2 regions of the Alicyclobacillus tolerans genome follow, and region 2 is predicted to be linked to the other one. Evidence: riboswitches for the same ligand, from Rfam matches in the RefSeq annotation. Region 2 holds a riboswitch; the other holds the start of a gene.

Region 1 (8,605 bases), 1.1 Mb from region 2:
TACAGCGCATGTTGGATGAAAGAGAATTGGCTATTCAAGCAGCATGTGAATTTTCATTTTATTATGACGCCGATAACAAGCATGAATTATCCAATCTAGATTGGCTGGAAAACTGGCTAAGCGATGTTCGATGTCTATCAGGCCTTTCTATTTCCATGCAACAGCTTTCGCACACTCATCAGTTTTTGATACATCTTGAAAGCGCACATCTATTGCAAGCAGCGGATGGGTTTGCGCTTGTCCGACATCTCCTGATGAGCCGTATCAAAGAAAGAAAGCATTTTATCAGTCTTATGCCTCTTCCTCACAATGATGCGCGACCACAAAAAATGCGTTTAAAATTGCTCTGTTCTGGACCAGGCTTGAAAAGTCATCCTCTTCTCATTCAGAAATGGGCTCAAACGATGGTTGATCATGCCTCGGCTCTCTCCTGTATTTGCAATCCCACCATAAACAGCTTTCGACGATTGGAAATCCTGCGTCGTCAACGCCAACCGTATTACATTGTGCATAAAGAAGCTCAAGAACAAGCAACGAGTATAGATCTTTATACTCCAGACGCGTTGATGAATCCTTATCTTACATTGACTGCATTACTCGCTACTTTGGTACCCGTTTTGGATCAACCAACTATTCACAAAACATCAAACTCATGCACTTCTACCATCCCTGAAAGTCTGCCTCGTTCACTGCTCGAAGCTTGTGATGCTTTGTCTGAAGATGAATGGATTGCCGATGCTCTTGGTGAAACGCTTTTCTCCATCTGGTTGAGCCATAAATTAGAGGAGTATCAGCGTTTTGAAGAACATATTCATGATTGGGAATATCAACAATATTTTGGGAGTTAAATAAGCAACAAAAAAACCGCGCGATCCGGTTCAGCAGAATCGGACGCGCAGCTCAGAAACCATGGCTATTTACGCAATACCAAACCTAAAGCGGACGGATCAGCGTCGAGAATTTTCGGCAATTCATCGACTGACAACTGTTCAGGATAGGCCGACTCATGATGGAGTGTCATATCCAGACCAAGTATTTCCTCTTCCTTCGTGACTCGCAATCCCATCACTTTGTCGATAACAAAGAGGAGCAACAAGGAACCTCCACCTGAGAATATCCAAGTACTTGCCACGCCGATGGTTTGTAGAAGAAATTGATGCGGGTTGCCATAAAACAATCCGTTGGCTCCTCCTGAATTGACGGCAAGGGTAGCAAACAGACCTGTTGCGAGTGCTCCCCAGGTACCACCAATACCATGTCCCCCAAACGCATCTAAGGCATCATCATAGCCGAGCCTATTTTTCATCCACGTGGAAGCGAAATAACAGATAGCTCCCCCTAAACCTCCTAAAGCAAGACTTCCAGCAACAGACACATAACCGGCAGCAGGCGTAATAGCCACCAACCCTGCGACGGCTCCTGCACATGCCCCAACAAGACTTACATGACCCGTATGCCATCGCTCGACCAACATCCAAACCAACGCTGAGGCGGCTGTTGCTGTATTTGTGGTTAAAAATGCCTCTGCAGCAAGAAAATTCGCTTGCAAAGCACTCCCTGCATTAAACCCAAACCAACCAAACCAAAGCAAAGCCGTGCCTAATAATACAAATGGTACATTATGTGCCTTAATGGCTCCTGTACCATGCTCAACTCGTCTTCCTAAATAAATGGCAGCCACTAAACCTGCTACTCCGGATGAGATATGAACGACTGTCCCACCGGCAAAATCAAGAACACCAAGATTATGCAGCCATCCACCTGCACCCCAGACCCAATGTGCTAGCGGATCGTAAATGAAAGTCGACCAAAGCAGGATAAAGACTAGAAAAGCAGAAAATTTTACACGTTCAGCTAAACCTCCAACAATCAAAGCAGGAGTAATCACAGCAAACATCATCTGAAAAATACCGTAGACAAAATTAGGAATGGTCGCTGCATAATTCGGATCAGGCGCTGCACCCACATGCCGAAACATTGCCCAAGAGAAGTTCCCAATGATATGGTGAACATCAGGTCCAAAGGCAAGACTGTATCCAATGACCACCCATTGTACAGAAACCACTAAAAGTACGGCGAAGACTTGGAAAGTTGTCGTGATGACATTTTTTTTTCGGACCATTCCGCCGTAAAAAAAAGCTAATCCAGGTGTCATCAGCATGACTAGAGCAGATGAAACCAAAATCCAGGCTGTGTCACCAGCACTGACCATAGATGGAGTCGCTGCATCAGCTACAGTTGGGGTTAACAATACCACTAAAAATGTACCAAGAAACAACCAGAAGCGATTGCGAAGGGAGACGCTCATTTTCATCCTCCTAGTCATTCTTTCTGAAATCTCTGTCTTTATATGCAAGGCTACAGGAGGGAAAAAAACGCGTCAAGATGTTTTGTAAGAATATCTTACAAGAAGATTAAAAATTCATTTTTTCTTATACTCATCCACACACATAAAATCCTACAGCTTTTTTAAAAACCTGCGAAAGAGAGGTTGGATTGACATGTCTCATACCACTTCACCAAGTTTATACGACCATTTCCGAAGCATTCTTAACAGCTTGTCGACTGAGTATCTTGTGCCCGATCTCGGTCTGCAAACAGCTAACTTCCTTTTTTTGCTGGAAAGTCCGCATCTCCAAGAATTAAAGTATGGAGCCCCTGTCAGCGGATCGAGCGGATTGTCCATGACACGTCATCTGTTCGACTCTGCTTATCACTCGCTGCCTATGGGGCGTTTACTTCTGCAACATAGAAAAGGAGAGCTGGTAGACCGTCGTCTCTATCAAGTTGGATTGATGAACGCATCAAATTTGCCGATGCAAGCGGCCGCCTATAGTGCGCAGACACGAAGCAAGTTCCCGGAAATAATGGAGATTTTAGAAAGTCTTCGGAGTGCGAATCAACGAGACATCTATCCTCGCGAGGAATGGAATATTGTTCAAGATCTTCTGCTGGCTAACCTGCGCAAACGGTTGACTGCGTTGTACGAACGCAGGCTGATACTGGTACCGTGTGGCAGGTTTGCACAGAAGTTTTTTCGGCTCAGTCAAGTACACTCTCCAAACTGGCTAGTGGTAAACGGTATTCCGCACCCTTCTTATAACGGATTCTCTCAGCCACGATATCAGAAAGAAGTTGCCTACATGAAACAATTATTTGAGAAGGTTGTGAACAAATCGGCTCGACAGGATTAATTGGCGATTTGCCCCACAGACCGTTCCGATCGAACAAGTGGCATCACTTGTTCTGAAAACCTTTGCAGTTCTTCCAATTGCGGTGAACACTGAAGCAAGAGCAGATCCAGTCCGGCTTCAGAGAATTCAAGTATCCGTTCTGCTACCTGTTCTGGTGTACCGACTAAATTTGGACGCAGACCGCGATTGGATACCGAATAATCTTCGAGAGTAATTTGTTGTTCCAACTCTGATTTTTGAGTAAAATCCTGAAAACCAGCATAACCTCCGCCTGCTTTGGCCTTGACTTGAGTTATCCTTCTTTTTTCCGCCTCAGCTTCCTCTGCGGTATCGCGAACAATCACGTAAGCTGCCATACCAAAGGAAGAAAACGGGCCTAAACCAGTTAATTGCCGGCGTTCTTTCATGTCTCTTGTCTTGTGACGAATTTCTTCCACTGTTCCACCATGCATTAAATAGGCATCACATGATTCGGCAATAAATCGTTTGCCCCGTTCACTTTCACCGCCAGCATAAATCATGGGCAATTTTCGCTTGGGTTTGGGTGACAAGTGAGCCTCTTGGATCTGATAATATTGTCCATCGTACGTAAATGTATCTGCCATCCACATCCCGCGCAGCACATCCACAAATTCTTGAGATCGAGCATACCGCTCATCATGCTGAGAAAATTGTCCAGCGTATTGACGAGCTTCTTCCTCCCACCAAGCCGACACAACATTGAGCGAAAAGCGCCCACCACTGATGTGATCCAAGTTGGCAGCCATCTTGGCTGTCACTGCAGGATTGTGAAAGGCTGGACGGACTGCCGCCATCAATTCCAGCCGCTCTGTGACGGATGCCAACGCAGCAGCAGTCGTCCAGGCTTCTAAAGCGTCCGCTTTTGGCCCTTTAATGTCATTTAAATAAAGTTCCGCCAACAGGCTCACATCATATCCCCATTGTTCAGCAGATTGTGCTACTTTCTTAGCGTAGGCAAAAGAAGCTGGCATACCTTCATCCTCAATATTTCGTAGCCAACCACCAAACATAGGCATCCAAAATCCAAATCTCATCTTTCTCCAACCTCCCGTTTTCTCTGTTTCTAGCAAGGACATACGTAAGAACGTGTATAAAAATTCTCCAGCAATCTGGCTGCCGGAACCGGATCGTCCAAATCAAGAACCGCATCCAAGCAAGTTTCGCTTGTTCCTGTCAGCAATTCTGCCAATTCATGGACATGCAAATGCTCTTGTGGTGATACGTATTTCCCGCTTGCTTTTAGTGTCAAATAATCTTTCAGATAAACCCAACGCATCCCCTTACGAGTCGGAGAGACAGGCAAAGTCAGTGGAGAGCCGATCGCTTCCTCATAGGCGTAAAGAGGTAAATTCCAACCACAGGCGATGGGAAGTCCAATCCATTTCCAGGTACGCGTATTGATATCAAGTAATTTGTAGACTCCGTCGCGATGATCGAGAATAAATTCCGACTCAGAAATTCCGTAGTAAGCTAGGGTCCGTAAAATATTTGCTCCTAACTCAGCTAAATCGGGCAAATCCTCAGATTTAACCAAACATCCTGTACCAAAATCGGGAGGATATTGCTCTAATTTACGTCCCACAAATCCTGCAACCATTTCTCCATTCGACCGCATATAGGAACAAAGAGAAACGTAGTTTGACAAACCTGCCGGCACAATTTCCTGGATAACCACGGAATGAGGATACACTTTTTTTAATAGCTGAATGACCTCATTCGGCGTATGGGCTTCCAAAACTTTGGCAGAAAATGCATCATAAAAACTACGTTGTTCAACCGGTTTGAGAATACAAGGATAGGTTACTTTTTTTGCTTCTGCCTCTATATCCATCCATTCATCTGGATACCATGTTTTAGGAATCGGTACACCCAGTCTTTCAGCAGTCTGGTAGAGCTTTTTCTTATTCAAAACAGACTCCACAATTTCCAGTGGTGAAAAAGGGAAATGATAATATTTTTCTAACCGATCACGATGACGGGAAACGGCAAAAACCCACTCATCATTAGACGGAAAAAGAACAGCCTTGACAGGCAAACGCTCGCCCATTTGTAGTAGAAAATCGACAAAATCCTCTTCATTCGTCAAGGGATTGGGACAAATAGCGGCGGAATGCAGATACTTGGAAGCTAATCCATAAGCTCGCGCATCCCTGTCAAGGGCGAGAACAGGAATATTTTCACGTCCGAGCGCTCTGGTTACGGCCAAGCCTGTAATATGTGCATTGAAAACTACTGCTGCCGGCTTATCTTTGGGCAGATGAGGCAAGCGGCTTAAAAATTGTTCAGGATCATAAAGTGATGACATAGGCTCAACCTTTCTCTGGATACCCACGACTTTCAAGCACTACAGACCATGGAATGCCGCCTCTTGGACAGGAAAAACGAACCCCCTTACTCACAAAAACGAGAAGGGGGTTCATCCAAATCCGATGCCACCGTCTTCTCATCTTCGGAATGAAAACCATTCCTCTGAAATTGGCACCGTGCCGACATATTGGCCGGTTGCCGAGGCTTCGCAGGGTCAGTCCCTCAACCTCTCTTGATAAGAGCGTGGTTCCTATGAAATTTAGTGAAAGCATAGCACGGAATCTGAAAAAGTCAAGTCAAATTCGTCAAAACTCCTTCCGGTCCAAAAAATTCATAGTGAATCCTATCTTCCTGAATACCTATAGAGTGCAAAATTCTATAAACTGCTTGCATAAACGGTGTGGGTCCGCAGAAGTAGACATCCGCGTTCTGCGGAACTAGCGGACGTAAAAAGTCGTCTGTGATATAGCCGCTTAGTTGATGACGTTGAAGCGCTTCATCTTCAACTGTGGGTTTTTCGTATATGGTGTAAACTGATAAATGACTGTGTGTTTCTGCTAATTCTTCAACATGATTAGCAAAAGCGTGTACACTACCTTGCAATGCAGCATGAATATAGACAATCGGCCGTTTGTCTCCAGATTGAATCAATGTATTGAGCATCGAAATCATAGGCGTCAAGCCAACACCGCCACTGATCAGAACGATGGGTAAATCATGCGAGCGATCTAATGTAAATACTCCTGCAGGAGCACTGACCTCAATGACATCACCTACACCAATTTGCTCGTGAAGATAAGAAGATACGACACCGGCTGGTTTTTCTTGAATGGCACTCTCTTTTTTGACAGAAATCCGATAATAGGGTAAACCAGGCGCATCCGACAAGCTGTATTGACGCAAATGAACAAACGGTTGATCTTTCGGTTGAACGCGAACCGTAATATATTGACCAGGGATAAAATAAGCTATGGCACCTTGATCAACAGGCTCTAGATAAAAAGATGTGATGACATCGCTCTCCTTAACTTTGCGTTTGACCTGAAATGAACGAAAGCCACTCCACCCACCCGGTTGTGCGGATGCTTGTTCATCAAACTGTTGTTCCATTTGCATGAAAGTGGATGCTATTACACCATACGCTTTCTCCCAAGCTGCCAGAATGTCCGGGGTCGCCGCTGAACCCAGCACATCTTGAATAGCAAGCAGCAAATTTTCCCCCACCACTGGGTAATGCTCTTTTTTTACACCCAAACCGCGATGTTTGTGGCCAATTTGACGCACGGATGGCAAAATAGCTGAAAGATTGTCAATATGCTGTGCAGCCGCATATACCGCATTGGCCAATGCCATCTGTTGTTGCCCTTGCTGTTGATGCGCATGATTGAACATATTTAACAATTCTGGGTGAGCTTCAAAAAGACGTTCATAAAAGCGTCGTGTAATGGCTTCCCCGTGAACTTGCAAAACAGGAACAGTAGATTTTACAATCTCTATCGTTCGATCGTCCAGCATCTTCATCGTATTGATTTTTTCTAAATTAGATACTACGGCGGTCATCTGAACCACTCCCTTGTGGATGGATAACTATTTTTTCTTTGGCATTTATGAAAATACGCTCCTTTTTGGAAAGTCTCTGTGACTACAGTCACAGAAAACCTGACGAAGGTGTGACGAAATGACATGGATAAAATTGCATCGTGGCGAATGCTTATTTCGCCAAGGTGAAATGGGTTCGCTTTATCGTTTGCATACTGGACTATTGAAAGTCGTGCGCTACCAAGCAGACGGACAAGCGCTGCTATTTAATATTTTGCTGCCGGGTGAACTGTTTCCTCACCATTCGCTGGTCAGCCCCAAGCCTTACCACGGAAACGCTATAGCCATGATGGATTCGGAAGTCGAAGTTATCAATTCAGAGGATTGGTACCACCAATTAGAGGAGAACCCTTATTTATATAGAGAAGTATCTCTTTCCCTGCAACATAAATTGCGTATGATGCAAGAACGGATTGACCAGTTAACTACCGTTACAGCCAAAGAGCGTTTTAACGCCTTCATCCACTGGTTTAAACAAGAATTTCCTGATATCGATCCGCTCTCCATCTTCACACAAGAAGAAATCAGTCAATTCATGGGCCTGCGCAGAGAGACACTCAATCGCTTGTTACGAAAACCGGCCAATTTTTCGTAACCAAAAGGCGAATATCTAATTGCTGGTTTGTTCAGCATTGGCTTCTTCTTTTTTCTTGATTTGTTGAAGAAGGCGCATCATTTGCTGTAGTATCTCGGACTTGAGTGCCTCTTCGTGATCGTCTGAGAACAAACTGATGCGAATGGAATAGGTTGCAGGTCCAATATCTGCAATCCAAACCTCCGGGCGAGCATCTTCATCATTAAACCTTTTCATTAAAAAAATTCTTGCTTCGTGTAGAAAAGTATCTACAGGTACAGCGTGATCGACATCAAAACGGAAATGTATGCGGTGCTTTCCTGGGGTGGATTTGTTTTCCAGAAATGACTGCGCAATAATTCCATTAGGAATCATTTGCAAATAACCATCGGCACTTTCAATCTCTGTGTACATCAGGTTAATATCACGGACGACACCAAAATACATGGGACGCATTGCTTCGTGAGGATAGCTTGGCATTAAAAGTGGAAATTGCCAGGCTACAATGCCAATTGGGTCTCCGACTCGGAAAGGCCGAAACAAAAGCAACCATATACCGCCAATAATGTTGGCAAACACCGTTTGGCCTGCCAAACCTACAATAACCGTAATAAAGGTTCCACCAAAAATGACACTGGGTAAGCCGACCCCAAACGCAGTCAATGCGCTAATGATAACTGTCAAAAAAAGCAACAGTCGAGCAACATAGCGAAAGAGCGTGGAACGCTGTGGGCCCAATTTATTCAACGAAATGCGAAATAAATTGCGCTCTAAAATCGTGGATACAATACCACCTACCGCAAACACAAGCAAAGCTTTGACAATATCAAGCCAAGTCTTAGGAATATGTTTTAAAAAACCAGAACGAGTATCTACACCTATCATAATGGCAATAGACACTACAATGAGA
Region 2 (8,605 bases):
CATTAAGGCGCTTGACCATACGCGTCAATTCTGTCGATGAAACATCAAAGACAGAGGTTGCGCCCGGCAAGTCGCCGAAACGAGACGGATCGCCCGTAACCAACAAAATATGATGAATATCTAATACGTATAGCCCCATTAAATGCGACTGTTGTCCAATCAGATTTCTATCCCGACATGCTATATGCACCAGAGGTTCAATTCCTCGCTGCTTGAGCAGGGCTGCTAAGGCAAGATTGGAGACACGAATTGAACCTAGTGAATTATCGGCAAGAGTGAGAAAATCGGCACCTGATTCGGCCAGAATCGAAGCACCGCGAAGAAACTTAGAGCAATCCAGCGTTTTAGGTGGATCGAGTTCGACAATGACGGTTCGTTTTTGAGCGACTTTTTCAACGAGAGATTGATTTCTATTGGAAAGCAATTCTATTTTCGCTTCAATCTTAGGTGTTTCGGATAAATCAGATACGCTAGTCTCACCAGATTTTTCCTCTTTGCCAGCAGACAGAACGGATTGTGTTGAAGATTCGTTGAAAACGGTCTCCTCCAATACTTTCCGCAAACGCTGAATATGTTCAGGAGTTGTTCCACAACAACCGCCTAGAATCCGTACCCCATGCCGCGCTAAATCAAGCATAGTTTTGGAAAAATATTCTGCGTTGCCCGTATAGGCGTACTTACCCTCTTCAAAATGCAGCAAACCAGCATTGGGAATAGCTGCGTACATACCATTTTTTTCTAAATGAAGAGATTCGTAAGAGCGTAAAATACCATACGGTCCTAACCGACAATTCAGTCCAACCGCATCGGCACCAGCTTGCTGAAGCCACTGAAAGGCATGCCCAATTTCCATACCATCGCGGGTTACCCCTATTTCATCTGGCGATAGATTAACAATGATAGGTAAATTTGTTAAAGATCGTACTGTTGAAAGAGCCCAATAAGCCCACTCACTCTCCGCAAACGTTTCTAAAACAAATCCATCCACTCCAGCTTGCAAAAGCGCTTCCGCTTGCTCTGCAATTTGACGGCGATATTCACGCTCCATGCGCTCCGGTGACAATGCGTTCTCGTGAATAAATTCAACAGGTAGTGCGCCAATACTACCAAAAACAGCCGCTTGTGATGCAGCCGCCTGTCTAGCAGAATTCACTGCTGACAAGTGAATTTGAAAGAATTGGTTTTCTATACCGACGCGGGAAAGTGCAAAGCGACTTGCTGAAAAAGTATTGGTTTGAATCAAAGTAGCACCTGCGTTGACATAAGCTTCATGGACAGAACGAACCTGTTCAGGATTTTCCAAATTTAACTGCTCTGGCAAAACGCCAAGTGGTAGACCAATTTGATGCAAAAAGGTGCTCATGGCACCATCCGTCACAATAAACGCCTGTCCGTCTTTGCCTATGACGTTAGGAACCGCCTTCCAAACGTTGCTCTCCATGTTGATCTCCCCTCACCCAGCTTTTATTCTCTCTGGATTTATTCTGCATCTGCATTAAAATATCTCGCTTCCGGATGTGAGAAAACGAGCGCAGTGACACTAGCTTCCGGCTCCATCATGTAACCGTCTGTCAATTGAATGCCTATCCGTTGCGGTTTGAGCAGCGCAAATAGAGTTTCCTGCTGCTCCAAATCCGGACAGGCAGGATAACCAAACGATACACGAATGCCCTGATAACGGGCTATAAAGCGTTCTCTCATCGTCATTTCCAACGGATCGGGAAAACCCCATATATCGCGGATCATATGGTGCACCCGCTCAGCAAAAGCTTCCGCAAGTTCCAGGGCAGATGCTGCTAGTGCGTGAGAACGCAGATAGTCTCCTTTTTCTTTTAGCCGATCCGCTTTTTCACGTATACCCGCCCCAGTTGTGACGGCAAACATTGCGATATAATCAATGCTTCCCGAACCTTTTTCGCGCAAAAAATCTGCCAAGCAAAGATGAGAACCTCCACGTTGACGAGGAAATTGCAGCACATGAAGAACATCAGCAGAAGAATGCGGCGCGGAAAGAATGGAAATCTCCCCTGTTAAACGATTACCTACGGCTGGGAAAAATTGATATACGGCATGAGCTTGCAAGCTTCCATCTGCAATCGACTCACGAATCACATCTTCTACGAGTTCTTTCAGTTGCGTAGCCTTTTCATCACCATCGGCGAGCCGTTTTTCCACATTCCCCGACAAGCCAAGATGCTTACCCAGCAACATTTGCCAGTTAAGATAAGGCATAATTTGTTCTATCGGATAATGCCGCAAAAGATGATCTCTCAAGTCAGGAGGCTGAAATACTGGCGCCTCGCTGGATATATCGGATAAACGTATGGAATCCGCTGGTTCCTCTTTAGGTACTGGATGGGATTGACTGCGAAACATTTCCTGTTCTTTCGATAACTGTTCCGTCAACGTTTTTCGAGTTCCCTCATCTTGCCATGCATTCGCCAAAGCCAATCCATCCATGGCATCTTTGGCATACATGACGGTTCCACTATAGGCGGGCGCGATTTTGGTCATTGTGAATTTTTTGGTCAGTGCCGCACCACCTACGAGCAGCGGAATCGTAATGCCTGCTCGCGATAATTCCTCAGCTGTAATCACCATCTGTTGGGCAGATTTCACAAGTAAACCAGAGAGGCCAATAAAATCAGGATGATATTCGCGAGCTGCAGCGATTAGAGTCTCCGGAAGAACTTTAATACCCAAATTGTGTACATAGTAACCATTGTTGGAAAGAATAATTTCTACCAAGTTTTTTCCAATATCGTGAACATCACCTTTGACAGTGGCTAAAATCACCGTCCCTTTGTTAGCTGAATCCAACTTGTCCATTCTCGGTTCCAGAAAAGCCACTGCTGCCTTCATCACTTCCGCGCTTTGTAAAACTTCCGCTACAATCAATTCATTATTGTTAAAAAGCCTTCCTACTTCGTTCATCCCATCCATCAGTGGTCCATTAATAATTTCCAGTGGCGTCATTGTCTGCAATGCCTCTTCTAAATCAGGCAGTAATCCATCTTTACTGCCCTCTACCACATAATGAGCCATACGTTCCAGAAGCGACAATTGAGAACGTTCTACAGCCACATGCTGTTTTTTTTCTCGATAAAAAGCGGTAAACTCCGCTACCACTGCATCAGACGTTTCAAATAACAATTTTTCCGCAAGTTGACGCTCCTCGTCCGAGAGGCTTGAAAAACGTTGCAGACTTTGTGTATTGACAATGGCGTAACCCAGTCCCGCCTTCGTACAGTGATAGAGGAAGACAGAGTTAAGTACTTCTCGTCCAGCTGGAGGTAAACCAAAAGAAACATTGCTGATACCAAGAATTTGCGGACACTCTGGAAGCTCTTGATGAATGAGTCGAATCCCCTCAATCGTCTCTTTAGCCGATCCGATATATTTCTCATCACCTGTACCCACCGGAAAAGTGAGTGGATCGATTAAAATGTCTTCGGCAGCAAGTCCGTAATTTTCGGTTAAAATTTGCACTGAACGTTTCGCAATAGCCAACTTGCGCTCCCGGCTGACAGCCATTCCTTCTTCATCAATCGTTCCTACTACAAGTGCTGCCCCATAACGTTTGGCTAGTTCAGCAAACTTCGCCAGACGTGGTTCTCCATCTTCCAAATTGGTAGAGTTGATAATCGCCTTGCCTTGAACATGTTGCAACGCTAATTCCACTACTGCCGCATCGGTGGAATCAATCATCAACGGTACTCGAACTTTACGCACCACTTTAGGCAAGAAAGCCTCCATATCAGCCAGTTCGTCACGATCGGGATCGGCCAGGCAAACGTCAATAATTTGTGCTCCAGCCCGAACCTGTGCGCGAGCAATATCAGAAGCAACGTCCATTTCGCCTTCAGCAATCAATTTGCGAAACTTTCGCGAACCAATGACATTCGTTCGCTCGCCAACAAGAATGGGTCGATTTTCTGGTTCCAGAAGAACAGATTCGAGACCTGCCACCGCATGAGGATGGTGCTTAGGAACACGTCGGGGAGCATAGCCTGCAATGCGTGAAGCTAAAGCCCGAATATGATCGGGAGTGGTACCACAGCAACCACCCGCTATATTCAGCCAACCCTCTTTTGCAAAATCCTCCATCTTGCGTGAGAAACTCTCTGGTGTTTCATGATAATGACCCGATTCATCAGGTAAACCCGCGTTTGGGTAGCAGGAAATAGAACAGGTGGCCAGTTCTGCCAATGTACGAACGTGATCGCGCATAAATTCTGGACCGGTCGCACAATTGAGTCCTACCGCCAACGGTTTCAGGTGTTCGACTGAGAGATAAAATGCGTCAATGGTTTGTCCACCCAGTGTGGTTCCCATCGCTTCAATCGTTCCGCTAATGACTACAGGCACACGCCTGCCAAATTTTTTCCATGCTGACTGAATAGCCAAGCCTGCTGCTTTCACGTTCAGCATATCCTGAGAAGTTTCCAGCAACAGTAAATCGACACCACCCTCAAGCAAGGCCAGTGCTTGTTCTTCATAAGCAGCCAATAATTCGGCAAAAGTGGCACCACCTGTCAAAGACAAACTTTTCGTGGTAGGTCCCATAGAGCCCGCTACATATCTTGGCTGTTGAGGTGATGAAAAATGATGGGCAGCTTCTCGGGCAAGCTTGGCCGAACATAAATTTAATTCCCGGGCATACGCTGATAGTCCATACTCGGCAAGGACGATAGACGTGGAGCCAAATGTATTGGTAGAGACAATGTCTGCTCCTGCTGCTAAATATTCCTCATGAATCGAACGAATAAGATCGGGACGTGTTTTCGACAGCCACTCGTTGCAACCTTCATACGCTTCTCCACCAAACGCTTCGGCTGTCAGATTTTTTTGCTGGATCATGGTTCCCATGGCCCCATCCAAAATAAGGATCCGCTGTTCAAGAAGTTCCTGCAAAGAAGCAGTATGGACTAGATTCATGTAATTTCTGCACCACTCTTTCTCTATCTTCCATGACTATCAAAAAACACTCCCGAAAACGGGAGCGTTGATACATGCTGCGAACCTTTATCTTTCGAGTCCGCACCCGCGACTCGCTGGAATTAGCACCTTGCACTGCTGCGCGGTTGCCGGGCTTCATTGGGCCAGTCCCTCTGCCACTCTTGATAAAGGTGTGATGTATGTAATTTTAGCGTCTTTTTTCAGTTGACTGCGACGCTAACTGCTGCTTGGAGATCAATAGACAACACAATTTTCTAAAAGCATAGCATAAAGCTTACGGATTGTCATTAGAGAGACGTTACCAGTCCGCCATCAATCAACAAAGATTGTCCAGTGGTATATCCATTGGCGTTCGAAACCAAGAAAGCGACTACTGCAGCAAATTCTTCTGGCGTTCCATAGCGACCGAAAGGAATCTTCGCCTGTGCTTCTTTTTGATAGGTTTCCATAGATTGGCCTAAACGTTGAGCCGCGATTTGATCGAGATAGTCAATACGGGCGGTATGAATTCTCCCTGGTCCAACAGCATTGATTAAAATGTGTTCAGGAGCTAAATCCGCGGCCAGTGTCTTACAAAGACTCACCACTCCTGTCCGAAAGACATTGGATAGTACAAGATTGGAAATGGGCTGTTTGACACTGGACGATGTAATAGCAACAATTCTTCCCCACTGTTTACGTTTCATATGAGGCAACGCCAGTCGAACGGATCGGACAAAGCGAGGGTGTAAAATATTTTGTGTAAACTCCCAATCCCCTAACGGGAGTAACAGATTGGGAGGACATCAAAATGACGAAGGTTTCGAAGGAATTCATACAGCAATTCATCAAGGAGAATGACCTGAAGTCCACGGAAGACGTTCAAGCCGCACTGCGAGATTTGTTCGCTAGCACGATGCAAGGAATGCTTGAGGCCGAACTGGAGACGCATCTAGGCTACGCCAAGCATGACACGAAAAGCAAGACGACAGATAACAGTCGCAACGGGCATAGTCGCAAGACTCTTACCTCCGAATACGGTGACGTAGAGATTTCAGTCCCCAGAGACCGAAAGGGTGAATTCGAGCCTGAAATCATTAAAAAGAATCAGACCAACACCGTCGGCATCGAGGAACAGGTCATTGCCTTGTATGCACGGGGTGTCAGCACCAGAGACATTCAGGCCCATCTTCACCAATTGTACGGACTAGACGTATCGCCCACACTCATCTCCAACATCACGGACAAGCTTCTTCCGATGATGAAGGAATGGCAAAGCCGGCCACTACAGAGTGTGTATGCAGTAGTGTTTCTGGATGCCATTCACTACAAAGTGAAGCAGGAGGGCCAGGTGATAAACAAAGCTGCCTATATGGTTGTGGGCATTGACCTTGAAGGGCAAAAGGACGTGCTTGGCATCTGGATCGGAGAGAACGAGTCTGCGAAGTTTTGGCTGAACGTGCTTAACGAGTTGAAGAGCCGTGGTGTTGAAGATATCCTCATCACCTGCGTCGACAACCTGAAAGGCTTCAGTGAAGCAATTGCAGCCTGTTATCCTAAGTCCGACATCCAGAAATGCGTCGTTCACCAAATCCGTAATTCGCTCAAGTACGTGTCGTATAAGGACTACAAGCCCGTAACAGCGGCACTAAAGCCCATCTACAAAGCCAGCACTGAGGATGCAGCCCTGGAAGAACTGGATAAATTCGAGCAGACCTGGGGCAGCAAATATCCCCTTGTCGTGCGGTCCTGGCGAAGCAACTGGGATGAACTCGCCACTTTCTTCCGATATCCGATGGAGATGCGCAGTTTGATTTACACAACGAATCTGATTGAAGGCTACCACAGGCAACTTCGTAAGGTGACCAAGGGAAAGAGCATCTTCCCGACGGACGATTCCCTCACCAAAATGCTATTCCTGGCCACGACGGAGGTTACGAAACGCTGGACCATGCGGATTCAGAACTGGGGGCAGATTCTCAGTCAGTTGACGATATACTTTCCGGATCGTATAGAACAGTACGTCCGCTAAGGTCACTCAAAGGAGTTTACACAAAATTATTGACAGACCCGACAAAGCTCATAAGCGTTAATTCGAATGCTTTTTCCCAGAGCGAATCTTCTGTCATCGATTGAAAATCACCCGCTGGTGGGCCGCCAGCATTTTGTACCAAAATATCTGCTCCGCCAGTTTTCTCTTGTACAAACGCAAACAACTGCTGCAAGGATTCAGCTCGAGAAACGTCGCAAGCGAAAGTAAGAATCTCGGCGCCGGAAAATTCATTGCGAATGTTTGCAGCAGCGGACTCAATTTTTTCTGACGATCGCGATGTCATGACAACACGCGCACCTTCCGCAACCAGTTGCCTTGCCACTGCATAACCCAGACCTTCACTTGAAGCCATAACAAGCGCCGTTTTTTCCTGTATACCAAGATCCATTTCATAACCTCCTTGGGATGTCTCATTTGAATCATTCAGTAGTGGCGATAGAATCAGTTTGAATAAAAGGCCATTCAGGGAGGACAACTCCCCGAATGGCACTCATGGGCAGGGCTCAGGTAGAACGACGTGCCAGATGACGCAAATTGGCGCGATGAATCGCTTTCCAGGGAATAGGCGTCACTTGGGCGTTATCCATTTCCTGATTGCTGTGGCTAACCACATTCTCGAACCGATGATTCATTCGCAAAGCCCCTGGCATTGAGAATGCTTGATTATGGTTCTCGGTGTGTTGATTGGCCATGACTACACCTCCCAAATGTAAGTTAACCACGGTTAACAAAAGCTATCCGAAAAAGTCTATGAGTCTTAGACCCCAGGCAGATTTTTTTGTTCATTAAGCACAGGAAAGCGTACACGTTCATTCAACCATTTTGCCACATGCCCAATCTCGATTCGCTCCTGATTCATGGTATCTCTATCGCGAATAGTCACTTTACCGTCTTCCTCAGTTTGAAAATCGACAGTAATACAATAGGGTGTACCAATTTCGTCATGCCTTCGATATCTTTTGCCAATAGAACCTGAATCGTCAAAATCGCAAGAGAAATCATTTCTCAATTCATGAAAAATGGTCTCTGCCTGACTGGAAAGTTTCTTTGATAAGGGAAGTACCGCACATTGAAATGGTGCAATGGCAGGATGAAGATGGAGAACAACCCGTGTATCATTTTCCGCGACTTGTTCTTCTTCATAGCTATCAGCAAAAATGGCCAAAAACAACCGATCTACTCCTAATGAAGGTTCAATACAATAAGGAATATAAGGCTCTTCACCTTCTTCTTTCACTAAAAAATCTTCGTGAGAATATTCGGCGTGTTGACGCAAGTCGTAGTTGGTACGGTCGGCAATCCCCATCAGTTCTCCCCAACCAAATGGAAATTGATATTCAATATCCGTTGTTGCAGCGCTATAGTGGGACAACTGTTCCTTTGCGTGGTTACGAAGACGCAAATTGTCTTTTTGTAAACCTACAGCAAGCAACCATTCATAACAAAAATCTCGCCAATATTCAAACCAACTTAAATCCGTTCCTGGTTTGCAAAAAAATTCTATCTCCATTTGCTCAAATTCTCTGGTTCTAAAAGTGAAATTGCCGGGAGTAATTTCATTTCGAAAACTCTTTCCTATCTGGCCAATGCCAAAGGGAATTTTTTTCCTCATAG

Evidence for each region. Region 2 has a riboswitch for S-adenosylmethionine ahead of metH (methionine synthase). Riboswitches for the same ligand answer to the same signal wherever they lie in the genome.
Region 1: linked by a shared signal. The riboswitch ahead of ACOJUR_RS03935 (carboxylate--amine ligase) and the one ahead of metH (methionine synthase) in region 2 are both predicted to bind S-adenosylmethionine.

What each region holds. Positions count from the first base shown of each region.
Region 1 covers NZ_JBMGNK010000002.1:767,517-776,121, reverse strand. The annotation lists gene ACOJUR_RS03955 (glutamine synthetase beta-grasp domain-containing protein) at 1-848, shown strand, start outside; gene ACOJUR_RS03950 (ammonium transporter) at 914-2,212, opposite strand; gene ACOJUR_RS03945 (hypothetical protein) at 2,502-3,194, shown strand; gene ACOJUR_RS03940 (LLM class flavin-dependent oxidoreductase) at 3,191-4,249, opposite strand; gene ACOJUR_RS03935 (carboxylate--amine ligase) at 4,279-5,520, opposite strand; SAM riboswitch class I at 5,656-5,764, opposite strand; gene hmpA (NO-inducible flavohemoprotein) at 5,814-7,037, opposite strand; gene ACOJUR_RS03925 (Crp/Fnr family transcriptional regulator) at 7,210-7,716, shown strand; gene ACOJUR_RS03920 (mechanosensitive ion channel family protein) at 7,732-8,605, opposite strand, start outside.
Region 2 covers NZ_JBMGNK010000002.1:1,852,498-1,861,102, reverse strand. The annotation lists gene ACOJUR_RS09315 (bifunctional homocysteine S-methyltransferase/methylenetetrahydrofolate reductase) at 1-1,441, opposite strand, end outside; gene metH (methionine synthase) at 1,480-4,938, opposite strand; SAM riboswitch class I at 5,023-5,130, opposite strand; gene ACOJUR_RS09305 (SDR family oxidoreductase) at 5,247-5,732, opposite strand; gene ACOJUR_RS09300 (IS256 family transposase) at 5,750-6,970, shown strand; gene ACOJUR_RS09295 (SDR family NAD(P)-dependent oxidoreductase) at 6,987-7,379, opposite strand; gene ACOJUR_RS09290 (hypothetical protein) at 7,495-7,683, opposite strand; gene ACOJUR_RS09285 (glycine--tRNA ligase) at 7,749-8,605, opposite strand, start outside.